2 regions of the Rhizobium sp. AG207R genome follow, and region 2 is predicted to be linked to the other one. Evidence: riboswitches for the same ligand, from Rfam matches in the RefSeq annotation. Region 2 holds a riboswitch; the other holds the start of a gene.

Region 1 (15,587 bases), on a different contig from region 2:
CGCCCTGCACGACGATGCCCATGATGCCCGCCTTGCGGATCAGCCCACCATCGGCATCCTTGTCGAGCACCGCATGCAGCAGGCCTTTCTGAAAATTGTCGATCTGCTTGCAGGGATTGCGCAAGCCCGTCACCTCGACGATCGCTTCAGCGCCGATATGCAGGCGCGTGCCTTGCGGCAGAGAAAGCAGATCGATCCCTCGGGTGGCAATATTCTCGCCCATGTCGCCCGGCGAAACGGAGAAACCCTTTCCGGTGAGCTCGTCGAACAGTTCTTCCTGGATGAGGTGTATCTGGCGCAGATTCGGCTGGGTTGGATCGACCGCGACGCGAGAGCGGTGTTTCACCGTCACCCCCATATGCGCATCGCCTTCCACGCCAAGTCCGGCCAACAATTGAATATGATCCTTGGTCTGCTTGCTGAACTCGTGAACACCGCTGCTGCTAACTGACGTGACATATATCCGCTTGTCGCCCATGCCGAACCCTTCCATAAACGAGCTGGATCTTTATAAATTGGTATATACCAATTTCAAGGCAATAGATTGGTGATGGAAGAGAAAAATCGACAGGACAAAGGCGTAAGGGCCGCGGGAGGCTGGGCGGCCGTTGCCGCGAAGCTGAGAAATGCCATCGATGCGGGCACGCATGCGCCCGGCAGCCGGCTGCCGGGCGAGCGCGCTTTGTCCGAACAATTCGGTGTCTCCCGGGTGACGATGCGGCGCGCGATCGCAGAGCTGGAAGGGGAGGGCTTGTTGCGCGTGGCGCGCGGCAGCGGCGCCTATGTCCGTGCCGATATGCCCGTTCGTTTCCAGTTGGGCGACAAGGTACGGTTCACCAAGGATCTGACCGCGACGGATGCGAACCTCACGCGCAAGGTTGTCTCGGCCAGGGAAGTTCCGGCAATTGCCGATATCGCCACGCGGCTCAATCTTCAGCCGGGCGAGGCGGTGCTGGAAATGTGCCTGGTAGCCTATGCCGATGCGCTTCCCGTCTCGGTCGTGATGCGCAGCTGCTCGGCCAAGCGCTTCCCCGGTTTGGCAGAGAAATTCACCGTAATGGGCTCATTCACGGCGGCGCTGAAGGATTATGGCGTGGCCGACTATTGGCGACGCTCCACCGACATCACCGCGCGCATGCCGACTGAAGCGGAAGCCCGTCTGCTGCAGCAATCGCGCCTCGCGCCAGTGCTTGCCTATGCCGGCGAAGACATCGATGCCGATGGCAATGTGATTTCCTGCCAGATTGGCTGCTTTGCTTCGGAGCGGGTCGTCGTGACGGTTTGAGCCTCAGACCTTGAGGACCTTGCCCGGATTCATGATGCCTGCCGGATCGAAAGCCGTCTTGATCCGGCGCATCAGGTCGATTTCGATCTCCGAGCGGATGGAAGCAAGCTCGTCGCGCTTCAGCTGGCCGATGCCGTGCTCGGCCGAGATCGAGCCGCCATGCTGTAGCACCAGACCATGCACGATCTTGTTCATCTCGCGCCACCGGCCGATGAACTCCGCCTTGTCGGCGCCGACGGGCTGCGAGATGTTGTAGTGAATATTGCCGTCGCCCATATGGCCGAAGGCGCAGACACGCGCGCCCGGCATGGCACCGACAACGGCCTTTTCGGCTTCCGCCATGAATTGCGGGATTTGCGCCACCGGCACGGAAACATCGTGCTTGATCGAGCCGCCTTCCGGCTTCTGTGCGTCCGACATGCTCTCACGCATATGCCAGATGGCCTTCTGCTGCGCTTCCGAGCTGGCAATGGTCGCATCCTGGATCAGTCCGGCCTCATAGCCTTGCTCGAGCAGCGCCGTCATCATCCGCTCGGCGGTCTCAGCCGAATCCGAGGTGGAAATATCGATCAGGACATACCAGGGATGGGCTGTGTCGAGCGGGTCGCGCACGCCCGGAATATGCCGCGTGGTGAACTCGACGCCGATGCGCGGCATCAGCTCGAAACCAGTCAGTGCCGTGCCGCAGAGGCTGGAGGCATTCTTGAATAAAGTCAGCGCGTCATCGACCGATTGCAGGCCGGCAAAGGCCACCTGATGGCCAAGCGGCTGCGGGAAAAGCTTCAGCACCGCGCCGGTGATGACGCCGAGCGTGCCTTCCGCGCCGATAAAAAGATCGCGCAGGTCGTAGCCGGTATTGTCCTTCTTAAGACGGCGCAGGCCGTTCCAGATCTCGCCCGTGGGCAGCACGACTTCGAGGCCGAGGCAAAGCTGGCGCATGTTGCCATAGGCGAGAACGGCCGTACCCCCGGCATTGGTGGAAAGATTGCCGGCGACACGGCAGGAACCCTCGGAGCCAAGCGAAAGCGGAAACATGCGGCCATGCTCGGCCGCAGCCTTATGGACATCCGCGAGAATGCAGCCACCGTCGACGATCATGGTGTTGCCGACCGGATCGATATCGCGGATGCGGTTCATGCGCTCCAGCGACAGGATGATGTCGGAACCACCCTCGCGCGGCGTCTGCCCGCCGACAAGGCCGGTATTGCCGGTCTGGGGAACGATGGCCGTGCCGGTTTCACTAGCAAGCTTGAGGATGGCCGAAACCTCTTCCACCGAGCTGGGCTTCAGCAACATGGGCGAGGCGCCGTGATAGAGCCCGCGGTTTTCCACCAGATGCGGCGCAATTTCCGCCGGGTCACGTACGGCGTGTTTCTCGCCGACGATGGCGGCGAAGCGATCGAGAAGGTCGGAAGAGGGGACGGAGCTGCTCATGGCGTGTCCTTTGCCTGATGATGTCGGGCTGATTTATTCTCTGGGCGCGGCGGCGCGGCGCAGCCGGTCGTTGATGGCCTCACCGAGGCCCTCGTCGGGAATATGCGAAAAGGCAATGGTCGCAGCACCCGTAGCATCGGCGCGCTTCATGAAGTCAAAGAGGTTTGCTGCGGCTTCGGCGAGATCGCCGCTGACGCTCAGGTCCAGCACGGCAATGGCCTTTTCGCTGCCGGGAATATCTGGTGTCCCAAAGCGGATCAGCGCTTCGTTCGCGGAAACCTCAGTCGCGTCGAGGCGCACGGCTGCGCCCGGTGCATAATGCGAAGCCATCATCCCCGGAGCCTCGATGGCAGCCGAGGCTTTCTTCTTGCGCTTCAGCGCCTTGCCGGCCACCCGCTCGATCTCGCTGGCCGCCAGCCCGCCGGGCCGCAGCAGGCGCATCTCTTCATCTTCGACCTTGACGATGGTCGACTCCACGCCGACGACCGAGGCCCCGGCATCGAGGATGAGCGTGATCCGCTCCCCAAGGTCGTCATCGACATGATCGGCGCTTGTGGCGCTGATCTTGCCCGAAGTATTGGCGCTCGGCGCAGCAAGCGGTCTGTCGAAGGCGCGGATCAGATCGCCGGCAAAGCCTTGCGGCACGCGGATGCCGACCGTGTCGAGCCCGGCAGTCGCCAGCGGATGGATGCCGCTGTCGGGTTTGAGCGGTAGCACCAGCGTCAGCGGGCCGGGCCAGAAAGCTTCCGCCAATTTACGGGAGATAGGATCGAAGACCGCATAGCGTTCGGCCATGGCGAGATCGCTCATATGGCAGATCAGCGGATTGAAACGCGGACGACCCTTCGTCTCGTAGATCCGGGTAATCGCGGCGGGATTGGTGGCATCGGCGGCAAGACCATAGACCGTCTCCGTCGGCAGCCCGATCGGCAGACCCTCTGCGAGAGTCGCTGTCGCGACTTCGATCGCCGTTTGCGGATGTTCGAGAATGTCTATGTGTCGTGCCATGGCCTGCCTGCTTGCAGTTCAGGCCGTTTCTTATGCTCTTCGAGTTTTCGGATCAATCGTCAAAGCTGGCGAATAATGTCGCGAAGCTGCTCGTTGCGCGCGCCGAGGAGAAGAACATTGCGGATGGCGATCTGCGGATCGTGGGTATGGAACAGCACGCCGTTGCCTCTGACGTCGCGATTGATCGTCAGCTTCTTGTCTTCCGCTTGCCTGTCCGGATGGATGGCGACGGCGAAATACATCCGCGAATATTTGAGGCTGATGTCCTCGAAGAAATTCTCTTCCTGGCCGATGCGGGCAAAGAAATTGGCGATATAGAAAGCCCAGTTCACGTCCTCATAATGCGCGAACTGCGTCCGCGCCGCGGTGACGTGACAATAGCCGAGATGCGGCGTGTCCTTCAGCGTGTGGTGAAAGATGAGCTTCGGAAAGCGAATGGACTTGTGGAAGCTGTTGAGCCGGTCATGGGTCTTTTCGCCGGCATCCCTGAGCTTCTGTGCCGTGCGCACAGCCACCTGCTCATGGGTAAGATATTCCCGCTCTTCCGCCAGCCAATGTGGCCTGTTGCGGTTGATGCGGCCGGTGCGCAGGAATTCGCTGTAGCCCGTCGTCGATACCGGTGGCGCCGGTTCGGGCTCGGCGGGCTTCCCAGCGTCGAAATATCTGAGTTTGGCCATGCCGGATCTCGCTATAAAACTCTTCGCGACATGATGGACTATGGAGCTTGAGCCGAGCTTGATCGCGCGCTGGACCGAAGGCCCCCGATGGCGGCTCTGCGGCGCTCTCCGCCGCGCAACTAGTCTTCCGATTATCGGCCGTTTGCGGACCTGTCGCAATCAGGATAAAGCGTCATTGGTCGAACGCACATGCGATGCTCGCAGCATCTCCAATGCAAGCGCCCAAGCGATTGAATTGCCAGTCAATATTCTCACGGCACGCAACCGTCCCGGCGTCCCGTTTCGCCTGTCGTCAATTTCGGAGCCGATGTCGCATTGCAGCGCAGCGGCTGGCGGAGCCGGGAGCTATGATGCCATCAATCTCAAGGTGCCGTCCGCTAGGGAGACGGAGAATTGGGAAGCCGGTCAAAATCCGGCGCTGCCCCCGCAACGGTGGTGGAGTGAGGCATGGCGGATAAAGCCACTGGGTCGATCGACCTGGGAAGGTGCCATGGGGCTCTGGAAACAGGGCCGCTCCAGAGCCCGGAAACCAGCCTTGGGCACATAGGTTTACTGACCGCGGCGGGTGGTCGGGACATTGCTTTTGGCCGCTCCCAATCGGCCGTGCATGTCCTTTGCCCGCCTCCTGGTACTGCTAAGGATAGGCAAATGGACATCGGCAGCAAAGTTCTGCGGCAACTGAAGAACCACCGGACGGGTTTCAGTCTGGAGCAACCCTTCTACACCGATCCGGATTACTTCATGCTCGACATGGAGACGATCTACTATCGCGATTGGCTCTTCATCGGCCATGATTGCGAAGTGCCGCGTGCGGGCAATTACTTCACCGTCCAGATCGGCGATTATCCCGTCGTCATCGTCCGCGGCCGCGATCAGGTCATCCGCGCCTTCCACAATAGCTGTCGCCATCGCGGCTCACGCGTCTGCACGACGGAGCGCGGCTCCTCGGCAAAGCTCGTCTGCCCCTATCACCAGTGGACCTACGAACTTGACGGCTCGCTGCTCTTTGCCCGCCAGATGGCGGAGGATTTCGACAAGAGCCAGTATTCGCTGAAGCCGGTTCACTGCGAAAGCGTCGGCGGCTACATCTTCATCTGCCTCGCGCAGAACGCTCCCGATTTTGCCCCGGTTCGCGCGACGATCGAGCCCTACATGGCGCCGCACCGCATCAGCGAAGCCAAGGTCGCCTTCCAGAGCACCATTATCGAAAAGGGCAATTGGAAGCTCGTCTGGGAAAACAACCGCGAATGCTACCATTGCGCGGCCAATCACCCGGAACTTTGCCGCACCTTCCCGGAGGCTCCGACCGTCACCGGCGTGCAGGGCGCGATGAACGACCCCGTTATCGCTGAACACTGGCAGCGCTGCGAAGCTGCCGGCCTGCCGAGCGAGTTCAAGATCTCGCCGGATGGACAGTTCCGCGCCGCCCGCATGCCGCTGATCGAAGGGGCCGAGAGCTACACCATGTCCGGCCAGAATGCCGTCAGGCGGCCGCTTTCATCTGACGTGACGATCAACGGCATCGGCACCATGCTGCTGTTCCACTACCCGACGACGTGGAACCACATGCTCGGCGACCACGCGATTTCCTTCCGTGTCCTGCCGATCAGCGCCGAGGAAACCGCCGTCACCACGAAGTGGCTCGTCCATAAGGATGCCGTCGAAGGTGTCGACTACAATCTGGAAGAGCTGACCCACGTCTGGACCGAAACCAACGATCAGGACCGCCGCATCGTCGAGGAAAACGCCTTCGGCATCCGCTCGCCGGCCTATGAGCCCGGTCCCTATTCGGAGGTCCATGAAGGGGGAGTCATGCAGTTCGTCGAATGGTACACGACGTTCATGATCAACCGGCTGCAGGGCGACCAGGCTAAGCTGTCTGCGGTTGCCTGAGTATGAACATGACCGTCTCCTACCCGCATCGACACCTCGACCAGATGCAGCCCTGGAACGACAGGCAGCATGTGCTCGAATGCCTCTCGGCAACGCCCGAAGCGCCCGATGTGATGACCTTCACTTTCGGGTCCGACAAGGACAACTGGTTCCGCTATCTGCCGGGCCAGTTCGTGACGCTGGAGCTGCCGACGGCTCCGGAGCCGGTCATGCGCACCTATACGCTGTCGTCCACGCCGTCGCGGCCCTTCTCGGTCGCCGTGACGGTGAAAGCGCAGAAGGATAGCATCGGCACGCGCTGGATGTTCGAGAACCTGAAGCCCGGCATGCGCATCAAGGCTTTCGGCCCGCTCGGCGATTTCAGCCATATCCGCCATCCCGGCGAGAAATATCTCTTCGTCTCGGCCGGCTCCGGGATCACGCCGATGATGGCGATGACGCGGTATATGTCCGATATCGCACCATTGTCTGATATTACCTTTGTCAACTGTTCGCGCAGCCCGACGGATATCATCTTCCGTTCCGAGCTCGAATATCTCGCCCGCTTCATGCCGAACCTCAACCTCGGCTTCATCGTCGAGGGCTGCGGCCGCACCGATCTCTGGTCGGGTTTGAAGGGCCGCATCGACAAGGCGAAGATCGGTCTGCTGGCGCCGGATTTCATGGACCGGACGATCTTCTGCTGCGGCCCGGAAGTCTTCATGGACGCCGTGCGCTCCATGCTCGAAGCCCATGGCTTCGACATGTCGCGCTACCATCAGGAAAGCTTCCAGCCGGCCAATGCCGCGACACCGCTCGCAGAAGTTTCCGATGATGCATCGGGCGAGGCCGCAACCACGATCCGTTTCACCATGGCCGGCAAGGATGTCGTCTGCGCAGCGGGCCAGACCGTGCTTCAGGCAGCGCGCGGCGCCGGCGTGCGCATCGGTGCCGCCTGCGAATCCGGTCTTTGCGGGACATGCCGGGTCATGAAGCTCTCCGGCGAAGTCGAGATGAACCACAATGGCGGCATCCTCGATGACGAGATCGACGAGGGCTATATCCTCGCCTGCTGTTCGCGCCCGAAGACGGATGTGCAGATCGAGGCGTAGAACATTTCCAGGTGCGCAGCGGTTTTCCGTCCGGAATGCGTAAACAAACAAGAAGATAGAGCGTTTTCGCGATTCGAGGAAAAGCGAAGATACTCTAGAAATCCTGGTAATTCAGCTCGTTGATCTCGACCGGCTTCGATTGCGGGGTCGAGGCAGTGACGACTGGGTCGACGTCGGCCATGAGCGAAACGAGCGTCTGCCGCGGCCCGCTGCACATCTGTGCGAGCGCGATCGTCACGTCCGGCGCGGGCAGGGGTTTGGCCGGCAGGAGATCACCTTGCGGCCAGATTTTGGCAAGCTGAATCTTCGTCATCGGCACGACATTGACGTCGATATCGGTGAGCGTGCCCGGCACGCGATAGGGGCAGCTTTTCTCCGAGCAATTGTCTGAAGAAGCGAACTGCCAGATGGCATAATTGTCCCAGTTGCCGAGTGGAAAAGTGCCTTTGACATCAGGCTTGTAGCGCGCATACCACAAGGGCAGCCGCGACAGCAGCGGATAAGTGCCGCGATGGTCGGCTATGTATCGGGCCGTGTTGTGATTGACGTAGAGAATGGGGTAGCGCCCGGTCCTGACCTTGATGTGGGCGACGTAGATCTGCGCGTCATCCAGCGACATGAACTGCGTCGCGTCCATGCCGTCGATATCGAGCACCATCAATTCATCGGGCTGAGGATTGGCGTAGTCGAGAAAATGATTGGCCTGATCGATCGGATTGCCCGGGCGCCCCAGATGATAGGCGCCCCATAACAGGCCATTCGTCTTTGCCAGCATGCGGCGGGTTTGAAACAGTTCGCGGCTAACTGCGTATTTGCGCCACATCGTCCTGCAATGGGCCACCGTATCGCCGCCATGGTCGCCTGTGCAACTGAAGCTTTCAGGAAGTCCGTCGGACGCCTTGGAGATGAAGCCGGCTATCCGTTTGTCCTGCAGAAACGCGTTCCAGTCGATGGTGTTCAGCTCGTAAGCATCGACAATCAGGGCGTTTTTTGGATCGCCCCAGGGCTGGCTTTCGCCGGCCGAAGGCTTGGAGACCAGCCCCATCAGGGCCAGGATCGTCAGGAAGCAGTAAATGAGGAGGTTACTCTTTCGGTATCCTTTCATGAAATAATAATAAGGATTGCTGGTTAATCTTGGGTTAAGAAAGCAATCACTATAAGTTCATCGTGGAGCCCCTCGTAACTCCTTAAATCGGTAGGGATTTGAGGAACTAAATAACGCGCTGCCGCGTTCTTGCCGTCTATTCGGATATGCGACGAAGCAGGCGGCGAAACCTTGCTCGGGAAGCATTCCCGACATGAAACGCTACAGGCTTGAGTATCAGGTCGAACCAGGGAATGGAGATGAAAATGCTTGGTTTCCGTGCAAAAATCGCGACAGTCGCCTTAACGGCTGTCGTCGCCATGACGAGCTTCACACCGTCTTTCGCCATGCAGATGCCGGCCGCACCGATCGTAAAACAGTCCGCACCCACCCAGGCCGCGCCTGGTAATGTCGAAAAGGTGCAGTGGCGCCATGGCGGCTACTACCGCCGCGGCTGGTATGGCGGCTATCGTGGTTATCGAGGGTATCGTCATGGCTATCGCTATCATGACGGCTATTGGTTCCCGCTGGCTGCCTTCGGCGCAGGCGCGCTGATCGGCGGCGCGATCGCCAGCCAGCCGCGTTACTATGAGCCGGCTCCGGCTCCGTCCGCGGGTATCAACCCGCGCCATGTCGCCTGGTGCGAGTCACGCTATCGCTCCTATCGCGCCTACGACAATACCTTCCAGCCGAATTCCGGCCCGCGCCGTCAGTGCTATTCGCCGTATTTCTAAGCAGCGTTTCCAGAACGACCAATGCCAGCCGTCCGGTTTTTCGCCGGGCGGCTTTTTGCATGATTCGACGTCAGAGAATATTGACCCGCTTGAGTAGCCACCATGCCAGCAGCATGGAGGCGATGATGAAGCCAACCGCATATCCGGTGCCACTTGCACCGCTCGCCAGCGGCAACCCTGATGTGTTCATCCCGAAGAATCCGGTCACCAGCGTCGGCGGCAGCAGAAACGCGGTCATGATCGACAGGATGTAGAGATGCCGATTGATCTCGGAGGCAAGCTTCGAATCGATCTCTTCGTGCAGCAGCCTCGCCCGTTCCTGCAGTGCATAGACGTCGTGCTCGACCGCTTCGAGGCGTCCCGTCAGCCGGCCGGCGACATCCTCGAAGCCGAGCGGCATTTCCTCGTCGTCGGAGGCAGCGGCGTGGCGCATCAACGAGAGAACGGTCCGCAGATGGCGATGCAGGCGCACGATCGTCCTGCGGATGGGCGGCAGCTTGGCACGCTCGTCGCGCGACGTATTGCCGTGGACGAAATCCTCAATGCCATTCAGCTCTTCGCTGATTTCGATAACGACGGAGATCAGGGTTCGTTGGAACTCGACGACGATCAGCTCGAAAATATCAACGGGATTGGAAAATCGTGCGGCGTTTTTTTCGATCAGCACCCGGGTCCTGTCCAGGCTGCGCAGCGGCTGCAGCCGGGTTGTTATCAGCAGGCGATCGGTCAGTGCGAAATGCAGCCAGCCGATGTCGTGGGTGTTGTGGGCAAAGTCGCGCTGGAAGTCGACCAATGTGCCGAAAAGCATCTGTTCGTCGACCGTAATCGTTGCATGTGTCTCATGCGTGGTCAGCGCTATGCGGGCGGCTTCGTTCAGCCCCGGCGCATCCTCGAGGAAGGCCGGCACCCGGGCATCCACGAGATTGAGATGCAGCCAGAGAAAGCCGTCGTCGCCGAACAGCCTCGAACGATCGGTATCGTCAGGTAGGCGCTCCGGCTTGGTTTCGCCGGGACGGAGACGGTATGCCCAGATAAAGCCTGGTATGGTGTTGGCTGACGTGAGCGTGTTCATGGGGGCATCATTCGCATTGTCTGAACAGTTGCCTTAGTCTTCGTTCATGACGATTGTTTATGCAAGTCGCTGCTTTGGCGGAATAATCGCGGATATAGGCGGCGATGTCACGGCCGCTCGGCACGCGTAAGACGCATGTCACGTTCGGGTTCGCGAGACGATGGAAATCGATGCTTCCTGCAATTTGAGAAAATTGACGTTTACGTAAAAATAAACTAGCTATAACCACAAATGGCCGATGGTCCGGATGAGGCGGGCCATCGCTAGCATCGATCCGGAGGAAATCATCATGTACAAGGCGCCTGTCGAAGAAATCGCGTTCACCCTGAAACATGTCGTTGGCATGGAGCGCGCCATGGAAGAGGGCGTTCTCGGCGATCTCAGCACCGATCTTGTCGATGCCATCCTGTCGGAAGCCGGGCGTTTCGCCGGCGAAGAGGTGGAGCCGCTTGCCGAGAATGGCGATAAGCAAGGCGCAAGGCTGGCGGATGGCAAGGTGGTTCTTCCCGATGGCTGGGAGAAGCTCTACCGCGACTGGATCGCTGGCGGTTGGAATGGCCTGACCGCGCCCGAGGAGTTCGGTGGGCAGGGTCTGCCGCACATGCTGAACATCGCGACGCTGGAAATGTGGAATTCCGCCTCGATGGCCTTCGGCCTCGCGCCGACGCTGACCATGGGAGCGGTCGAAGCGCTGCGGGCTCACGGCAGCGAAGACCTCAAGAAGACATATCTGGCAAAGCTCGTCTCGGGCGAGTGGACGGGGACCATGAACCTGACGGAGCCGCATGCGGGTTCCGATGTCGGCGCTCTGCGCTCCCGCGCCGAACGCCGCGATGACGGCACCTATCGCATCTTCGGCCAGAAGATTTTCATCACCTGGGGCGATCACGAAGCGACCGAGAACATCATCCATCTCGTTCTCGCCCGCCTTCCGGATGCGCCGGCCGGCACGCGCGGCATTTCGCTGTTTCTCGTGCCGAAATTCCTTGTGAATGAGGATGGTTCGCTCGGCGCCCGCAACGATCTTTTCGTGCATTCGCTGGAACATAAGCTCGGCATCCATGGTTCACCGACCTGCACGATGATCTATGGCGATGGCAAATATGGTGCGGAAAAGGGCGCCGTCGGCTGGCTGGTGGGCGAGGAGAACAAGGGCCTCGCCTGCATGTTCACGATGATGAACAATGCCAGATTGGCTGTCGGCATTCAGGGCGTGGCGATTGCGGAAGCGGCAACCCAGAAGGCCATCGCCTATAGCCGGGAGCGCACCCAGGGCCGCGCGCCGGGCACGGCCGTATCAGGCATGAGCCCCATCATCGAGCATCCCGATGTCGCGCGTATGCTGCTGACGATGAAAGCCCTGACTCAAGGGGGGCGCGCGATCTGCTACGCCTGTGCACAGGCGATCGACATGTCGCATCGCGATCCCGAGAGGGCGAAATATTGGCAGGAGCGTGCAGCATTGCTGACGCCGATCGCCAAATCCTTTTCCACCGATGCCGGCGTCGATGCCGCATCGCTTGGCATACAGGTTCATGGCGGCATGGGCTTCATCGAGGAGACGGGGGCAGCACGCCTGCTGCGCGATGTGCGCATCGCACCGATCTACGAGGGCACCAACGGCATCCAGGCGATCGATCTGGTGACGCGCAAGCTGACAATCGGCAATGGCGATCATGTGCGCGGCGTCATTGCCGAACTGCGTGAGATTGCCGATAGTGTCGCGAAATCCAATCTCGAAGGCTTCGGTGAAACGGCGCCGCGGCTGCAGGCAGCCATTGCCGATCTCGAAAAGACGAGCGAATGGCTCCTGTCGAAACAGGCAGAAGGCGCCGTTGCCGAAGCTCTGGCGGGCGCCACGCCTTACCAGCGGCTTTTCGGCCTGGTGCTGACCGGCTCGTATCTTGCCAAGGGTGGCCTTGCCGATGCAGGCGACGGCGAAGGCATCAAGCGCATCGCACTCTGCCGGTTCGCTGCCGAAAATCTTCTGGCCGAGACCGCCGCTCTCTCTGATCGGGTCATCGCCGGCGCATCCAGCCTCGAAGCCGCCCGCGCCGCACTAGCCTGAGGAAAAGCCATGACCGACCACATCCTGATCGAACGCCCCGAGACTGCGCCGCAGGTCCAGATCATCCGCTTCAACCGGCCGGAAAAGAAGAATGCCATCACGCGCGCCATGTATCAGGCCATGACCGATGCGCTCAAGGCAGCGGAAGCTGCGCCGGACATCCGCGTCCACGTCTTTCTTGGCACGGAAGGCTGTTTTTCCGCCGGCAACGATCTGGCGGATTTCCTTGCCTTCGCCATGAGCGGCAATATGGGGCGCGAAGTCATTGATTTTCTCGTTGCACTGGCGAGCACAAAGAAGCCCGTCGTCTCTGGTGTCGATGGTCTGGCGATTGGTATTGGCACCACGATCCATCTGCATTGCGATTTAACAATTGCTTCGGATCGCAGCCTGTTCAAGACACCCTTCGTCGATCTTGCGCTGGTTCCGGAAGCGGCTTCAAGCCTGCTTGCTCCGCGCGTGATGGGACATCAGCGTGCTTTCGCCTTGCTTGCTCTCGGCGAAGGATTCTCCGCTTCCGAAGCGAAGGAGGCGGGCCTGATCTGGAAGATGGCGTCACCGGAAACGGTGGAGACCGAAACGCTGTCGCTGGCTGCAAAACTCGCCGCCAAGCCGCCCGAGGCTCTGCGGATTGCGCGTGACTTGATGCGAGGCCCAACCGATGCCGTCCTCGACCGCATCCAGGATGAAGCCGAACATTTCGCCGCCCAGCTGAAAAGCGCCGAGGCCCGCGCGGCTTTCGAAGCCTTCATGAAGCGGTGAAGCTCACCCGCCCTCGCAGGGCTATCGCATATGAGCGGAGATCGCCGCTGTCCCCCTTCTCCCCATCGGGGAGAAGGTGCCGCCAGGCGGATGAGGGGGTGCCCGCCAAGACCACCAAAATCCATGAATTCAAATCGATAACCCCCTCATCCGACCCTTCGGGCCACCTTCTCCCCAAGGGGAGAAGGAGTTTATGGTGCTCATCCGCCTCCATATGCGATAGCCCTGCCCGCCCTCGTGCTTCGAGACGGCCCTTCGGGCCTCCTCAGCATGAAGGCTAATCTCTGGCGCATCTCGATCGTGAGCGACTCCGCCCTCATGGTGAGGTGCGAAGCCCAGAGGGCGTAGCCTCGAACCACGAGGGCCGACCACCAAACTTCTGGCGAAGAGAGCTACTTCTCCAGCGCCGCAACGACTTCGACATGCGAGGTCCACAGGAACTGGTCGATCGGCGTCACCCGCGTAATGCGGTAGCCGCCCTCGACCAGGATAGCGAGATCGCGGGCGAGGGTCAGCGGATTGCAGGAGACGGCAACGATCTTCTTGACCTGGGAGCGCGCCAGTTCCTTGCTCTGGAATTCCGCGCCGGCGCGCGGCGGGTCGAAGACAACGGCATCGTAGACCTTCAATTCCTGCGCCATCAAGGGCCGGCGGAAAAGATCGCGGCGTTCCACGATGACTGGCTTCAGTCCCTGCGTGTTGCGGGCGGCATGATCCAAAGCGGCAAGCGGCTTGGCCTCACCTTCGACCGCATGCACCCGCCCGATCCGCGCCAGGCGAAGCGAGAATGTGCCGCTGCCGGCGAAGAGATCGGCGATACGCTTGGCCTTGCCGACGTGGATTGCAACCAGCTCCGCCATGGCGTCCTCGGCCTGCTTGGTCGCCTGTGTGAAGGCACCGGGCGGCGGCGCAACCTGAACGCCGCCGAAATCGATCATCGGCTTTACCGGCTCCACTAGGATCTCGCCGTTTAGCGAGACGCGGGCGATGCCGCGAAGCGACAGCACCGTTTCGATCGTGCTACGGCGCTGCTTGTCCGAAAGAGACTTGATGCCGTCGACGGCGAGATCGAGGCCCGTCTGCGTCTCCAATACGGAGATGCGGAAGGCTTCGGCATTGATGGCGATTGCCGCTGCAATCGTCTTGATGGCGGGCAGCCTGGCCATGATGCCGGCCGAGGCGATGGGACATTCCTCTATGGCGACGATGTGGTGGCTTTCGGCCTGATTGAAGCCGATCAGCATATCCTTTTCAGTCTTGCGCGCGGCGAAGACGACCCTGCGGCGCTCGCCCGGATGCGCGGCGACGATATCGTCCACTTCGGGCGTGAGGCCCTTGGAGCGCAGGGCATCGACCACGAGCTGACGCTTGAAGGCGCGATAGGGCGCATCGGCATAATGTTGCAGGGTGCAGCCGCCGCAGGCGCCGTTGACGCCATGTGGGCCGAAATGCCGACAGTGCGGCTCCTGGCGATCCGGTGAGGCCGTCGTAATCGACATCAACGTGCCTTGGCTTTTCACCCGCGCGATGGCGACGTTTTCGCCCGGTAGGGTGAAGGGCACGTAGATCGGGCCATCGGTGCCCTGCGCGATGCCGTCGCCCTGGGCGCCGAGCTTTTGAATGGTAACGGTTTCGGTGCTCATGGCTTGATCCCTGCGAGAAGAAACTCCTGATTGCCGTCGCCGCCTGCGATCGGCGAGGCGATGAGGCCGAGGCTTTGCCAACCCATGTCTTCGGTGAACCAGCGCTCGAGTTCGGCGGCCACAGCCGGAGCGGAGGAGGGGTCTTTCAAAAGCCCGGCCTTGCCGATCGCATCGCGGCCCGCCTCGAATTGCGGTTTTACGAGCAACGCCGCCCGCGCGCCGGGTTCGGCGAGCGCGAGCGCCGGCGCGAGAGCCAGCTTCAGCGAAATGAAGGAGACATCGGAAACGACGAAGGAGAAAGGTTCGCCGATATCTTCCGCCGTCAGCTTGCGCGCGTTCAGCCCCTCGATATTGGTCACGCGTGGATCGTCCGCTATGCGCGGGTGCATCTGGTCGTGGCCGACATCGATTGCCGTGACATGGGTAGCGCCGCGCTGAAGCAGCACTTCGGTAAAGCCGCCTGTCGATGCGCCAACATCGAGGCAATGCTGTCCGCGCGGATCGAGACCGAAATGATCGAGCGCCGCCACCAGCTTCAAGGCCGCGCGGGAAACATAATCCTGCGCCGGATCGTCGATGCTGATCTTGGCATTTTCGGAAAAAAGTGCTCCCGGCTTCGTCACGATCTTGCCGTTCACGGTGACCGTACCGCGCTGGACCGCATCGCGAGCGCGCGAGCGGCTGGCGAAGAGCGAAAGGGTGACAAGAAGCTGATCGAGGCGTTGCGGTTCGGACATGGGCTGTCCTTGCCGGGCAATGCATTATGTTGCAAGCCTTTTATGCTGTAATCGGCGTTGACGTCGGATAGCGGCCAGCCATAATCGCCGCGATCAATG
Region 2 (15,587 bases):
GACGAGATAGGCCTCCGCCAGATCCGCGCGCCGCTCCCAGCCTTTCTCATCGATCAGCGCCTGCAGACCAGCTCCATAAGCGCCGGGTTTCGACCCGAAGATGCGATAGCCCGCACGACGACTGGCAGACGCGGTGTCCAACCCGGCGACCTCAAGCCGCGCGATCTCGCCGCGCATACGCGCCGCAATCGGATTATCCGTTGCATCCTCATCGAGCATGCCGACCGCGCGGACTGCCCTATCGAACAAGGCGATCTGCTCGGGAAACGCATCACGGAAAAAGCCGGAGATGCGCAGCGTGACATCGACTCGCGGCCGCCGGAGCATGGCCGGCGGGATGATCTCATAGCCGGTGACGCGGCGTGAAGTCATGTCCCATACGGGCTTAACACCAATCAACGCCAGCGCCTGCGCGATATCGTCGCCACCCGTGCGCATGTTCGATGTGCCCCAGGCTGTCATGCCGAAGGAAACGGGCCATTCGCCATGATCCTGCACATAGCGGCGGATGAGCAATTCGGCCGACTTCCTGCCAAGCTCATAGGCAGCCGGCGTCGGAACCGCACGGCTGTCGACCGAATAGAAATTGCGCCCCGTCGGCAGAACATCCGGCCGGCCACGGGTCGGTGCGCCGGATGGGCCGGGAGGTACGAAACGACCGTCGAGGCCTTTGAGCAGAGCTGCGATTTCCGCGTCGCCGCAAGCGAGGATGGAAGGCTGGAGCTTCGAGCCAATCTCGCCGAGAACCATGCGAGTGTTGGGCCAGTTCTCCGGGCAGGCCGTTTCGCCATTCACGAGCTTTGCGGCCAGGAGTTCGATGCGTTCGACGGTATCGCCTTGGGTACGCCAGGAGGCGTCGGAGATGTCTTGGAGAATTGTGGGGCGCGGGCCGGTCCATTCGGCGGCCATGTCACAGTCTAGCGGGTCGAATGGCTTGTTCGGAGGGATACCCCCCTCTGTCAGCTTCGCTGACATCTCCCCCACAAGGGGGGAGATTGATTGGAGTGTGCCGCTTCGTTCTCCCGATTTATTACCAACAGCATCTGCGGATTCGACAGTCACTTGAGGCGATGGGGCAGCACGAGCAACCAATCTCCCCCCTTGTGGGGGAGATGTCGCGAAGGCGACAGAGGGGGGTATCGCACTCCCCACATCCTCGAACGCATCCCGAGCAATCGCCCGCTGCAGACTCTGATCGCCACCCTCGCCCAGCCCGCGCGGCACCCTTGCCAGCGCCACCGTCAAATCCGTCAACAACCGCCCAGCGGGCGAGACGCCGAAAATGTGCAACCCATCGCGGATCTGCATTTCCTTGAGGTCGCAGAGATAGGCATCGAGCTTGCGCAAGGCCTCGTCTTCGCCCTCGCCCTTGGCGATGCCGGCATCCTGATCTAGCCCGATATCGGCGACGAGATCGAGGATCTGTTTACGCAGCAGACGGATGCGGCGGGGATCGCCGCCGGAAGCCTCGTAATATTCGTCGACCAGCGCTTCCAGATCCTTCAGCGGGCCATAGCTTTCGGCACGCGTCAGCGGCGGCGTCAGGTGATCGATGATGACGGCGCTCGTGCGGCGCTTGGCCTGCGTGCCCTCACCAGGATCGTTGACGATGAAGGGATAGAGGTTCGGCAGTGGTCCGAGGATTGCTTCCGGATAGCAATTTTCCGACAGCGCCAGTGCCTTGCCCGGCAGCCATTCGAGATTGCCGTGCTTGCCCATGTGAATGATCGCATGTGCATCGAAAGAGCGGCGCAGGAAGGCATAGAAGGCAAGATAGCCGTGCGGCGGCACGAGATCGGGAGAATGGTAGCTCTCCTTCGGATCGATATTGTAGCCGCGCGCCGGCTGGATACCAACGAGCACATCCCCGAAGCGGGCGAACGGCAGGGCAAAGCCGTCATCCAACGCATAGGGATCGGCCTCAGGCTCCCCCCAGCGCGCGGTAATCTCATCTTGAATCGGTTTGGGAAGCGACGAGAAGAAATGCTTGTAGTCGCTGAAGGAAAGCGTCTCGCCGACCACGCGGCCATCGTACCCCGAATTTGTCGGCCCTTCCGCCAAGTGCCGCATCAGCGCATCGCCGTCGGCAGGCAGATCGGCAACGCCGTAGCCGGCCGCCCGCATCGCCTTCAGCACTTCGATCGTGCCGACCGGCGTATCGAGCCCGACACCGTTGCCGAGACGTCCATCACGATTGGGATAGTTCGCCATGACAAGCGCAACACGGCGATCGCCGGGCAGCGTATTGCGCAGCCGCGCCCAATTGGCTGCAAGCCGCGCCGTATAGCGCATGCGATCCTCAAGCGGTTCGCTGGCGACGATATTGGCCTCGACTCTCTCGTCATAGCGGGCCGCAGCCTTGAAGGACACGGCGCGGGCGAGAACGCGCCCGTCGACCTCGGGGAGCGCCACGTTCATGCCGAGATCGCGCGCCGAAAGCCCCTGCGAAGATTCCTCCCACGCCTCCTTCGATGAAGCCGAGAAGATGGCCTGCAGAACAATGGCGTCACCAGTCTCCAGCACTGTTGGCTGCCGATCCGCGCCCGGAGCTGAAACGGCAAAGCCCGTGGCATTGATGACCACGCCCGGTTTCAGCTCGGTAAAGACACTTTCGAGAATACCGACCGACACGACGTCCTTGAGGCTATAGGCAAAGACCGGCAACGGCCGCATGCCCTCAGCGATAAGCGCCTCTATCATGGCTTCGACAGGTCTGGTTTCACCGCTCTGAACCAACGCCCGATAGAAGGAAATCGCGACGGTCGGAGGTTCGAATCCTGCAGGGATCACCATCTCCGCTTTGGAGACTCTCCTCCACTCCTCGACGCCGATCACGCCCCGCCCTGGCCACCAGATCCCGGCCTTCATCAAGGGTACGGCGGGCATCGGCTTCTCGGCGCCTGAGAGCATCGCCTCGGCATAGGCGAGAAACGCCCGCGAATTCGCCTCGCCGCCCTCGATCAGATAGGACCAGAGCGCATTGAGATCATCGAGTGCGACGTTGGAAAATGGCGTTAGCCCGGGATCGGGTTTCGAATCTCCCGGCAGCACCGCGATCAAGGCACCCTGGCGCGCTGCACAGGCATGCAGCGCTTCCAGCGCATAGTGGAAGTAGCTTGCTCCTCCGAGCGCCCGCACGATGATGAGCTTCGCATACCGCGCCGTTCTGTCAATATAGGTATCGACGGACATCGGATGCTTGAGGCTCATCAGGCTTGCAAGCCGAAGGGAACGGCCGCCCTCTCCGTGGGCTGCGGCAATCGCCGCAAGCTCGGTATCGGCGGCCGACAGAAAGAGGATATCGCCGGGCGACTGCCCAAGGTCGATCGCCTCCTCTCCGTCGCTGATGGTTCCCTTTTGGGCTAGAAGGAGGTGCATGGACGTCCCTTAGACCAATGCTTCGATCGCCTTGCGAACGATCGTCTCGTCCATCTCGTGCAGGCCGATCACGACAAGCCGGGTCGCGCGGGCTTCACCCGGCGTCCAGGCGCGATCGAAATAGGTGTCGATGCGGCTGCCGACGGCCTGAAGCTGCAGGCGCATGGGCTTGCCGGGGACATCGACGAAGCCCTTGAGGCGCAGCACATCATGCTCCGCAATCACGCCCTTCAGCGCATCGACGAAGGCGGCCGGATCGGCAATCGGGCCGAGTTCGACGACGAAGCTGTCGAACTCGTCGTGGTCATGCGGCGTGCCATCCTCGTGCTCCAACTCGTGGTGAGATTTGCGGTTGACGATATCGTCTTCCGTGCCGATCCCGAGGCCGAGCAGGACAGTGGCGGGCACATCGCCGTTCTTGGCCTCGATGATTGTCGGCTTGCGGGCGGTGCGCGAGGCTACTTCGGCGCGGACGCGGCCGAGACCATCAGTGTCGATCAGATCGGTCTTGTTGAGCACGATCAGATCGGCGCAGGTCAGCTGATCCTCGAACAGTTCCTCGATCGGGCTTTCGTGATCAAGCGAGTCGTCCTCGACGCGAGCAGCCTCTACGGCGTCGTGATCGTCGGCGAAACGGCCGGCGGCAACAGCCGCGCTGTCGACCACCGTGATGACGCCGTCGACGGTGACATGGGTGCGAATGTCAGGCCAGTTGAAGGCGGCAACCAGCGGCTGCGGCAGGGCAAGGCCTGATGTTTCGATGACGATATGATCCGGGCGCGCATCGCGCTCCAGAAGCTTCGTCATCGTCGGGATGAAGTCGTCGGCGACGGTGCAGCAGATGCAGCCATTGGTCAGCTCGATGATGTCATCTTCCGTGCAGTTCTCCGCACCGCAGCCCTTCAGCACGTCGCCATCAACGCCGAGGTCGCCGAACTCGTTGATGATCAGCGCGATCTTCTTGCCGCCGGCATTCTGCAGGAGGTTGCGGATCATCGTCGTCTTGCCGGCTCCCAGGAAGCCAGTGATGACGGTGGCGGGAATCTTTTCCTGGTTCATATGGATCAGCCCTTCATTTTCAGCGGCAAGCCCGCTGCGATAAAATAAACTTCGGCACTCGCCGCCGCGACCATCTGGTGCAGGCGGCCGGCATGATCGCGAAATTCGCGCGCCATGCGATTTTCTGGTACGATTCCCAAGCCCACCTCGTTGGAGACGAGAACGAGCCTTGATCGCGCAGTCGGCAGAAATGCAGTGAGAGCGGCAAATTCTGCCGCCATATCCCGCTCGGCCATCATCAGATTGGTCACCCAGAGCGTCAGGCAGTCGATAAGCACCGCCCGCCCCTCCGCGTCGATAGCGGCAAGCTGCCCGACGAGATCCATAGGCTCCTCATGCGTCTGCCATAGATCGCCGCGATCGGCACGATGCTTGGCGATGCGCTCGCGCATCTCGTCATCCCACGCCCGCCCTGTCGCCACATAGTGACATTCGAGGCCGGTATCCGACACCAGCGATTCTGCAAACCTGGATTTGCCGGAGCGCGCGCCGCCAAGAACGAAGACCGCTTGGGAAATCGAAGACGACATGCGTTATGCCCGCTCTCGAGCAAAAGCGAGGGTCGGCAGCACGTCGCTGGAACCGGGAAACAGGCGCCTACACGCCGAAAACTCGTCTTGCGCCATGACAACCTCCGTGCTGGCAGCGGAACTCGCGTCCCAAAACAGGCTCTGCGCCCGGCACGCATGGCAGGTCTCCTGGCTCGCGGATGAGGCGACGCGACGGGGGCGGACCGAAACCGGTCGCCCCCGATCGTGCGCCAGCGGATCTTTCTCACCTTCCCGGCAATGCATCATGAAAAGGCGGACGATTCGTAGAATAAGAGGCGTCCAGCCCCGGTTAATCATGATGCCACACCAGTGGCTTTTTCGATTTGCGCCTGCCTCGCCCCCGTTCGCCCCATGCGAACCATCGACGAAATAGACTTCAAACCGAACGAAAGACCCTGACCGCTCTACAGTCGCGGGGTCGGCTGTGATGAGAACGCCCGGATTGGGTCCGCCCCTTCACATTCCCTTTTCATCCCATGCGGCAGATCGCCGCTCAGGAACCATTCGTTATGCCGCAATGATTAGGCTTTCACTGAGTTCAAGTCAATCAAGGGCATGGATGCGACCTGCGCCATCCTGATTGCGAATTCGGTTGAAAATTCCCATAAAACCAGCGGCTTTTTTGCCGTATTTCTTTGATGTTAGGAGTTTATAGAGGGTAACCCCTCACATTCGAGCAAAACGTATCGTCCGCTTCCAATGCTGCAGAAATTCCAACCGCGACGTCTCGGCGTCTTCTCGGTCCTATTCGATCTCGGTCGCTTCAGGGCATTGCTGCGCCGTGGCGAGCTGGGACTTGTTTTTGCCGGCGCGCTGGTGGGAATAGCGTCCGGCTGTGCCGTCACCGCGATGAGCTATATCTCGCGCAAGCTTCACAGCGTCATCTACGGTATAACCGACTACGAACGCTTGAGTTCGGCAGCAATGGCGATTCCCGACAAATCGGTGTTGTTCATCGCACCGATCGCAGGCGGCATCATTCTCGGCATATTGCTCTACATATTGTCGCGCACGCGCAAGAAGCCGATGGTCGACCCGATCGAAGCCAATGCGCTGCATGGCGGCCGGATGTCGCTTACCGACAGCATCATCGTCGCCGTGCAGAACCTGATCTCGAATGGATTCGGCGCGTCCGTCGGGCTTGAAGCGGGTTACACGCAGCTCGCGGCCGGCATTGCCTCCAAATTCGGCTATAAGATGCAGATGCGCCGCGCAGACCTGCGCATGCTCGTCGGCTGCGGTGCTGCGGGTGCTATTGCCGCAGCATTCAATGCGCCGCTCACCGGTGCCTTCTATGCCTTTGAGCTCATCATCGGCAGCTATTCGATCCTGACGCTAACCCCTGTCGTCGTCTCGGCACTGATATCGACGATGATTGCAAGACTGCTTGCCGGCGATGACTTCGCCATCGATATCGATCATTTCGGGGCGATCGTTCCGGCGGATTATCTTCCAGCTATCCTGCTTGGTGCCTTCTGCGCCGGTATCGGCATCCTGATCATGCAGGGCGTCGCCTGGGTCGAAGAATTGGCACGCAAGAGTTCCATCGCGCCGCCTTTCCGGCCCGCGCTCGGCGGCCTGGTCGTCGGAACACTGGCGTTGATTTCGCCGCAGGTCCTATCTGCCGGCCATGGCGCGCTGCATCTCAATCTGTCTACGGACGTGACGCTGGGCGCCTTGCTGGGTCTATTCCTGCTGAAATCGCTCGCCTCCGCAATATCGATCGGCTCCGGCTTCAGAGGCGGCCTCTTCTTCGCTTCGCTGTTCATGGGCGCACTGCTCGGCAAGATCTTCGCCTATTGTGCACCCTATTTCGATCATGCCACGCTGACGCCGGTCGTCTATGCCGTCGTCGGCATGAGCTCGCTGGCCGTTGCCATCATCGGCGGCCCGCTGACCATGACCTTCCTGGCGCTTGAAATCACCGGGGACTTTCCGATCACTGCCCTGGTGCTGGCTGCCGTCATCACCTCATCGCTGGTGGTGCGCACGACCTTCGGCTACTCCTTCGCCACATGGCGCTTCCATTTGCGCGGCGAGAGCATCCGCAGCGCCCACGATGTCGGCTGGATCCGCAATCTGACGGTCGCCCGCATGATGCGCCCCGACGTGCACACGGGCAGCATCGACATGAGCATCGAGGAATTCCGCAAGAATTTTCCGATCGGCTCGGCGCAGCGCGTCATCCTGATCGACAAGAACGAGAAATATTCCGGAATGGTTCTCGTGCCCGACGTCTATGCGAGCCCGATCGAAAAAGACGACGAGGAGCACGGCCTTTCCGATTTCATCCGGCTGCGTAACGAATTCCTGCAGCCGCAGATGAACGCCAAGCAGGCAGCCGCCATGTTCGAGCAGACGAAGAGCGAAGCGCTCGTTGTGGTCAACGATTTGATCGAGCGTAAAGTCATCGGTCTGCTGACGGAGAGCTATACGCTGCGCCGCTACAGCGAAGAACTCGACCGCCGGCGGCGGGAAGTGTCGGGGGAACTTTAGGCGACCAGACCGTCGAGCCAGGCGGGATCGAGTACACTTTCCAGCTCTGCCGCAACTTCGTCCAGCGCCGCATCGACGCTGGCGCGATAGTTCATGCGCTCGCCGGAAAGACCGAAGCTTGCCAGCAGCTTCGCCCGGTAAGCATCGCTGCCGAAAAGACCATGCAGGTATGTGCCCATAACACGGCCATCCGGCGATATGGCTCCATCGGGCCGCCCGTCGATCATGGTCGATGGCCGCTCGCAGTCCGGACCCCGCGTGACGCCAAGATGGATTTCATAGCCCGATAGCGGCACATCATATTCCTTGGAAACGGCAGTGCTATTCCGTACCGTCTTTTCTGGAGCCATTTCCGTCTCGATATCCAAAAGACCCAATCCGGGCGTCTCGGTCACCGATCCCTCGATACCGAGCGGATCGTAAACGGTATGGCCGAGCATCTGATAGCCGCCGCAAATGCCGATGACGCGACCGCCGCGGCGCACATGGGCAGCAATATCGCGATCCCACCCATGCTCACGCAGATCGAGAAGGTCACCGATCGTAGACTTCGAGCCAGGTAGCACCACAAGCCCTGCATCGGCGGGCAAACGCTCTCCAGCGCGAACGAAAACCAGATCGACATCGGGCTCGGCTCGCAGCGGGTCAAGATCGTCGAAATTGGCAATCCGCGACAGCACCGGCACGGCGACCTTGAGCGCGCCGGACGAGCCACGAGCAAGCCGCTCCAGCACAACGGAATCCTCCGCCGGCAGACGCGCCGCCGCCTTCAGCCACGGCACGACGCCATGGCATTGCCAGCCAGTGAAGCCGCCGATGGCCGCTATGCCCTCACCGAACAAGGAGACATCGCCACGAAACTTGTTGATCAGGTAGCCACGGATCATTCGCCGGTCTTCCTCCGGCAATATATGATACGTGCCGACCAGTGACGCGATTACGCCGCCGCGGTCTATGTCACCGACCAGCACGACGGGGACATTGGCGCGTGTCGCAAAGCCCATATTGGCGATATCGCCGCGTCGAAGATTGATCTCGGCAGGCGAACCAGCTCCCTCGACGACAACGAGATCGGTTCCTGCCCGCATCGTGGCGAAGCTTTCGAGTACGGCACCAAGCAGCTGCGGCTTCAGCGCCTGATAGTCCCTGCCCTTGGCATGGCCCCAGACCTTGCCCTGTACGATGATCTGGCTGCCGGTTTCCGATTGCGGCTTCAACAGCACCGGATTCATGTGAACCGATGATGGCACCCGCGCCGCAAGCGACTGCAGCCATTGGGCGCGCCCGATCTCGCCGCCATCCTCCGCAACGGCGGCATTGTTGGACATATTCTGCGGCTTGAACGGGCGCACCCTCACGCCTCTGTTCGCGAACAGCCGACACAGACCTGCGACTAATACCGTTTTTCCGACATCGGAGCCGGTTCCCTGCAGCATGATCGCTCTTGTCATTCCCCACCACCTCGATGCGCCACAGCCACTGAAAACGCTAGATTCCGCCTTGATTCTGCCGCGATCCCGGGCCTCCGGAAAGAGCGAGCACGATACAAAAATGCACCACCCTCAAACATGCTCTGTTTGCGACATTGGATGACGATTTCATCCATTGTGAGTTACGCGGAAGAGGATTATCTCCATCGCGAAAACAAACAACGAAACCGGCCGGTCCGGGTCGGAGGATACCCCAATGCTCTTCATCTTCAACAGACAGAATTCCATCCAGATCGCCTGGAATGGCAAGCTTCCGGTTCGCCGCCCGGAGAGCCGCCTGCAGCAGCTCGATACGCGCTTCGGTACGGTTGGCTTCATCCGCACCTATAATGTTGGCTAATAGCGCGTCAAGCCGCTAGCCGACACATGAGAAGCCGCCATGCGATAGCATCGGCGGCTTTATTTTTGATCGTTATCGAGATGGAACGGGTGCCGCTTCGGGCAGATCAAACTGCCTCGTAAAGGCACCCTCTCAAGCGCGAAAACCGCGCGATCCGGAGATCGACGCGGTTTGCCAAAAACGCCGGCTTCCCTGCACATACACCGCAAGGTTCGCTTTCCCCGGTACGCAATACCTGATCCAGGGAAGCAGCGGTATGTCCCCCGCCACGCATCGATTGATAAACGGACATCGTTACTGGAGGGTTATTAAGTGCTTAAATTAGAGTGAATCTGAAAATTTTTTGAAAATTTTCCTCTTTGCGTTGAGAAAGCGTAAACGGCGCAAATAAGATATAAAACGTCTTCCAGGGACGCGAGATTTAAGCGCCATTCAAATCCGTCTGAGCAACAGAGCTTTGAGGAAGCCATGTAATGGACGTTTTGCAGCCACGAATGGCAGAAAACAGGCTAATTCAGGCGCTTATTTAAGCTTCTCCAAGAGGCACGATAACGTCCATTACCCGATGGGCTGTTGATTTCTTCATCCAAATCCTTACGCTGATTGATGTCGATGCAAAGAATGCCCGGCCGCGACAGAATTCGGCGGTCGCAAAAAGACCAAATGCACGACAGCAGCAAAGGGGACCGTACGGGCGTCGTCAGCGGCGTATGAACGGTTGCAATCAGACCGCGCTGACAGGGGATCGACAGAAATCGAACGCGTTGGAGTCGATTTCCGCAACGTAACGAAAAATTGGGAGACGATATCAATGAAGAAGCTTCTCGCTTCAGCCATTTTTGCATTCGGCGCCTATGCTTTGGCTGGCTCGGCGCAGGCCGCAGATTGCGGCAGCGTATCCATCGCTGAAATGAACTGGGCATCCGCAGGCGTTGCCGCGCAGGTCGACAAGATCATCCTGCAGAACGGTTACGGCTGCAATGTCACCCTGGTAACCGGCGATACACAGCCGACCTTTACCTCCATGAACGAAAAAGGTCAGCCTGACGTCGCACCCGAGCTTTGGGTCAATGCCGTGCGCACCGCGCTCGACAAGGCCGTATCGGAAGGCCGTCTGATCGTGGCTGCACCGCTTTTGAGCGATGGCGGCGTCGAAGGCTGGTGGATTCCGAAGTTCGTCGCCGACGCGCATCCCGACATCAAGACCGTTCAGGACGCGCTGAAGCATCCTGAACTTTTCCCGGCCCCGGAAGATCCATCCAAGGGCGCCGTCTATGACTGCCCGGCAGGCTGGAACTGCCAGATCTCCACGACCAACCTTTACAAGGCTCTCGGCGCCGACAAGCTCGGCTTTACTCTCGTCGACACCGGCTCGGCCGCAGGTTTGGACGGTTCGATCGCCAACGCCTTCGAAAAGAAGACCGGCTGGCTCGGCTACTACTGGGCCCCGACCGCGATCCTCGGCAAGTACGACATGGTTCGTCTGAGCTTCAACGTGCCGCACGACAAGAAGGAATGGGATGCCTGCACGTCGCAGCAGGACTGCGCCAATCCGAAGGTGAACTCCTATCCGGTTTCGGATGTCTACACCGTCGTCACCAAGGACTTTGCGGCCAAGGCCGGCATTGCCATGGACTATATGAAGACCCGCAAATGGGATAATGCCACGGTTGGCAAGGTTCTCGCCTGGATGACCGACAATCAGGGCACGAACGAGGACGGCGCCAAGTACTTCCTCAAGACCTACCCCGATATGTGGACCAAGTGGGTTGCCCCGGACGTTGCCACCAAGATCAAGGCTTCGCTCTAATCCATGCTGCGGAATCGGCGGCGGCCTTGTGCCTGCCGCCGATTTTACATTCGCACAGTGCAACCCGAATGACCCTCATACCGACAGAGTGACATGGCGCAAGGTCGCAACGAGTGCAGATTGATGGTGGCGAATATAGTAAGAATGCAGGGGCAGCCTGAAGAACCGGTCGCAGCGCTGCAAGCCATCCACGCGTGAAGGCCACATGCGTGGAGCGGGACAAAACCGGACTAAGAAGGGGAAATACATGGCTATCCAGTGTACGATCCTGCCGAATGTGCTCTGCAACTTTCCGGCAATAGACGAGTCAATCATCCGCCTCGCACGCAAGAATATCGATGACGGCTTCAGGGCGTCCGTACGCGCCTACGGCACGCTCATCGACGCCATCGTGCAGCCGCTGCAATGGTTTCTGAACTATCTCGAATGGGCCTTCACCAATACGCCCTGGTTCATCGTGCTCATCGTCATGATGCTCGTCGTCTATGCCGCGAGCCGCAATCTCAGAATTGTCGCCGGCACTGCGATCTCCATGATCCTCATCGGTGTCTTCGGCCTCTGGACCGACACGATGGTCACGCTTGCCATGGTCACCGTCTGTACGCTCATCGCCATCGTCATCGGCCTGCCGATCGGCATCCTGATGGCGCGTTCGGACCGCCTGCAGTCGATCGTCAATCCAATCCTCGACGTCATGCAGACCATGCCGAGCTTCGTCTATCTCATTCCTGTCGTCGTCATCTTCGGCATCGGCAAGGTGCCAGGCCTCATCGCCGTCGTCATCTATGCCGTGCCGCCCATGATCCGCCTGACCAATCTCGGCATCCGCCTCGTGGACAAGGAGGTGCTGGAAGCCGCCGACGCTTTCGGCTCATCGCACCGCCAGAAACTCTTCAACGTGCAGATACCACTCGCGCTGCCCACCATCATGGCCGGCATCAATCAGACCATCATGATGTCGCTGGCCATGGTCGTCGTCGCCTCCATGGTTGGGGTCGGCGGTCTCGGCAAGAACACGCTGCAGGCGATCAACAATCAGTTCTTCACCGTCGGCTTCCTCAACGGTTTCGCGCTGGTCGCCATTGCCATCATTTTCGACCGTACGAGCCAGGCCTATGGCAGAAGGCTCCAGAAGCACTCGGAGGTCATCCATGGCTAGTCACGCGATCCAGATCAAAAGCCTCTATAAGATTTTCGGTCCTCGCGGACGCGATTATATCGATCAGGTCAAGAACGGCTTGGGCAAGGCCGAGCTCAATGAAACGCATGGCCATGTGCTCGGCCTGCAGGATATCAACATCGATATGCCCGCCGGCGCCATCACCGTCGTCATGGGCCTGTCCGGCTCGGGCAAGTCGACGCTGATCCGCCATATCAACCGCCTGATCGAGCCGACGGTCGGCGAAGTGCTCTATGACGGCGTGGATGTCTGCAAGATGAGCGAAAACGACCTGCGCGAATTCCGCCGCCACAAAACGGCTATGGTGTTCCAGAAATTCGCGCTACTGCCGCACCGCACCGTCATCGAGAACACGATCTACGGCCTGGATATCCAGGGCGTACCGCGCTCCGAGAGCGAGAAGAAGGGCCAGTACTGGATCGAGCGCGTCGGGCTCAAGGGCTTCGAAAGGCACTTTCCGAACCAGCTTTCCGGCGGCATGCAGCAGCGCGTCGGACTTGCCCGCGCACTGACGAACGATGCCGATATCCTTCTGATGGACGAAGCTTATTCGGCGCTCGATCCGTTGATCCGCGTCGACATGCAGACCGTCCTCCTCGATCTGCAGAAGGAGCTGAAAAAGACCGTCGTCTTCATTACCCACGATCTCGACGAGGCGCTGCGCCTTGGCGACAAGATCGCGATCCTGCGCGACGGCAAGGTCGTGCAGCAGGGCACTGGTCAGGAGATCGTGCTGCAGCCGGCCGACGACTATATCACAGCCTTCGTGAAGGAGGTGAACCGCGGTCGCGTCATCCAAGCCCAGACCATCATGAAGCCGCTTGCCGGCGAGCCGGGCGGTGCACGTGTGCCCGGCGACATGACACTGGAAGTCGCCGCCAAGCAGATCACCGAGGCGGGCCAAACCGGAGCCATCGTCATGGATGCGGGCGGCAAGCCTATCGGCACGATCGATCTGCAAAGCATCATCGCCGCCATGGTCACGCCGACATCGCACGAGACGGCAGAGATGGCGGCAGCCTAGCGGCTGATCTTCATCCCAAACGATAGAGCGCCCTCACCGGGGCGCTTTTTTCTGCCGCCATGGCCGTGTCGACATATGGGTAGCCATCTTGTCGTTGTATTCACATAAAGAAATGTTTATATCTGCATTTGATATCCGAACATCCGACGTATCCGAGGACGCACTATGACCGTCGCCACCAATCCGCTGACCGATCTTCTCGCCGAAAAGGGCGTACTGCTTGCCGACGGCGCAACCGGCACCAACCTCTTCGCCATGGGCCTTGAGGCGGGTGAAGCGCCCGAGCTCTGGAACGAACAGCATCCCGACCGGATCACGAAGCTGCATCAGGATTTCGTCGATGCCGGCGCTGACATCATCCTCACCAATACCTTCGGTGGCACCCGTCATCGCTTGAAGCTCCATCATGCGCAGGATCGCGTGCATAGCCTCAACAAGACGGCCGCCGAGATCGCCCGCGCCGTTGCCGACAAGGCCGACCGCAAGGTCATCGTCGGCGGATCCGTCGGGCCGACCGGCGAGTTGCTCATGCCGCTCGGCGCCCTGACCTATGAAGATGCCGTCGCCGCTTTCGTCGAGCAGATGGAAGGCCTACAGGCGGGTGGTGCAGATGTCGCCTGGATCGAAACCATGTCATCGCCGGAAGAAATCCGAGCTGCAGCAGAAGCCGCCGCCAAAGTCGGCCTGCCCTATACCTATACCGGCTCGTTCGACACGGCCGGCAAGACCATGATGGGCCTGCATCCGAAGGATATTCATGCCGTCGCCACCGATATCGGCGCGGGCCCGCTCGCCGTCGGCGCCAATTGCGGCGTCGGCGCTTCCGACATCCTCTCCAGCCTTCTCGACATGACTGAAGCGGATGCTTCCGCGATCGTCATCGTCAAGGGCAATTGTGGCATTCCCGAATATCGTGGCGCCGAAATCCATTATTCCGGCACGCCGCCGCTGATGGCCGATTATGCCCGCCTTGCCCGCGATGCCGGCGCCAAGATCATCGGCGGCTGCTGCGGCACCTCCTGCGGCCATCTCGCCGCCATGCGGGAGGCGCTGGACAGCTACGTAGCCGGGCCTCGCCCGACGCTGGAGACGATCATCGAACGGATCGGTCCCCTGCGCAATAAGACCGCCAACGAAGGCGGCGCGGCCCCGGCTCGCGAACGTCGTCGACGATCCTAAGGAAAAAGAAAGCCCGGTTGCCGGGCTTTCTTTTATCATTCAAGTGCTTCCACAGGGATCTTCCCTCGGCCGCGTCTTCAAAGCATGCCGAAAGTGAGCCGGCGCCTGCAGCCCTCTATTTCTCACCACCGATAGCACGCCCCTCGGTGAAATGCGGGACGATGCGGCTTTCGAACGCCTTCAAGGCCGCGCCAATCGCCTGGTGCATGTCTAGATAACGGTAGGTGCCGAGCCGCCCGCCGAAATGGACATTGGTCTCTGCCTCGGCGCGGTCGCGATAGCGCAGGAAGACCTCCTTGTCCTGACGTGTATCGATCGGATAGTAAGGCTCGTCGGCGCGCTTGGCCGAGCGCGAATATTCCCGCACCACGACCGTCTTCTCATTCTGATAGCTGCGCTCCGGATTGAAGTGGCGAAACTCCAGGATACGGGTGTAGGGGATCGTCTCGTCGGCATAATTCATGACCGCCATCCCCTGGAAATCGCCGGTATTCAGCGTCTCCTTTTCGAAGTCGATGGTACGCCAGCCCAACTCACCCTCGGAATAGTCGAAGTAGCGATCGATCGGGCCGGTATAGACGATCGGCAGATCGGCCGGCAACGAGGATTTCAACGAAAAGAAATCGACATCGAGGGCGATCTGGATTTTCGGATGCTTCAGCATCCTCTCGAAGATCGCGGTATAGCCGTCGACCGGCAAGCCTTCATATTTGTCGTTGAAGTAGCGGTTGTCGAAAGTGTAACGGACCGGCAGGCGCGTGATGATATGTTCGGGCAGGTCGCGCGGATCCGTCTGCCACTGCTTGGCCGTATAGCCACGAATGAACGCCTCGTACAAGGGCCGGCCGATCAGCGAAATCGCCTTCTCTTCCAGATTGGCCGGATGACGGCCGGCCATTTCTGCCGCCTGATCCGCAATCAGGGTCTTCGCCTGGTCGGGCGAAAGGCGCCGGTTGAAGAACTGCGAGATCGTTCCGAGATTGATCGGCATTGAATAGACCTGATCGCGGTAGGTCGAATAGACGCGATGCTTATAGTCGGTGAAGGCCGTAAATCTGTTGAGATAGGTCCAGACCACTT

Evidence for each region. Region 2 has a riboswitch for cobalamin ahead of cobU (bifunctional adenosylcobinamide kinase/adenosylcobinamide-phosphate guanylyltransferase). Riboswitches for the same ligand answer to the same signal wherever they lie in the genome.
Region 1: linked by a shared signal. The riboswitch ahead of JJQ51_RS05745 (aromatic ring-hydroxylating oxygenase subunit alpha) and the one ahead of cobU (bifunctional adenosylcobinamide kinase/adenosylcobinamide-phosphate guanylyltransferase) in region 2 are both predicted to bind cobalamin.

The regions. Positions count from the first base shown of each region.
Region 1 is NZ_JAEPVT010000002.1:348,781-364,367, reverse strand. Features, by position in the region: gene JJQ51_RS05770 (MOSC domain-containing protein) at 1-478, opposite strand, end outside; gene phnF (phosphonate metabolism transcriptional regulator PhnF) at 551-1,285, shown strand; gene JJQ51_RS05760 (FAD-binding oxidoreductase) at 1,289-2,719, opposite strand; gene JJQ51_RS05755 (L-threonylcarbamoyladenylate synthase) at 2,753-3,727, opposite strand; gene JJQ51_RS05750 (DUF6656 family protein) at 3,787-4,404, opposite strand; cobalamin riboswitch at 4,753-4,956, shown strand; gene JJQ51_RS05745 (aromatic ring-hydroxylating oxygenase subunit alpha) at 5,053-6,297, shown strand; gene JJQ51_RS05740 (hybrid-cluster NAD(P)-dependent oxidoreductase) at 6,300-7,388, shown strand; gene JJQ51_RS05735 (glycoside hydrolase family 25 protein) at 7,483-8,493, opposite strand; gene JJQ51_RS05730 (BA14K family protein) at 8,739-9,206, shown strand; gene JJQ51_RS05725 (transporter) at 9,277-10,278, opposite strand; gene JJQ51_RS05720 (acyl-CoA dehydrogenase) at 10,568-12,346, shown strand; gene JJQ51_RS05715 (crotonase/enoyl-CoA hydratase family protein) at 12,356-13,108, shown strand; gene JJQ51_RS05710 (class I SAM-dependent RNA methyltransferase) at 13,501-14,751, opposite strand; gene JJQ51_RS05705 (TlyA family RNA methyltransferase) at 14,748-15,488, opposite strand.
Region 2 is NZ_JAEPVT010000010.1:231,486-247,072, forward strand. Features, by position in the region: gene cobN (cobaltochelatase subunit CobN) at 1-3,378, opposite strand, end outside; gene cobW (cobalamin biosynthesis protein CobW) at 3,388-4,437, opposite strand; gene cobU (bifunctional adenosylcobinamide kinase/adenosylcobinamide-phosphate guanylyltransferase) at 4,443-4,967, opposite strand; cobalamin riboswitch at 5,109-5,508, opposite strand; gene JJQ51_RS23960 (chloride channel protein) at 5,688-7,484, shown strand; gene JJQ51_RS23965 (cobyric acid synthase) at 7,481-8,935, opposite strand; gene JJQ51_RS23970 (hypothetical protein) at 9,171-9,314, shown strand; gene JJQ51_RS23975 (ABC transporter substrate-binding protein) at 10,126-11,124, shown strand; gene JJQ51_RS23980 (ABC transporter permease) at 11,372-12,283, shown strand; gene JJQ51_RS23985 (quaternary amine ABC transporter ATP-binding protein) at 12,276-13,328, shown strand; gene bmt (betaine--homocysteine S-methyltransferase) at 13,494-14,507, shown strand; gene glf (UDP-galactopyranose mutase) at 14,623-15,587, opposite strand, start outside.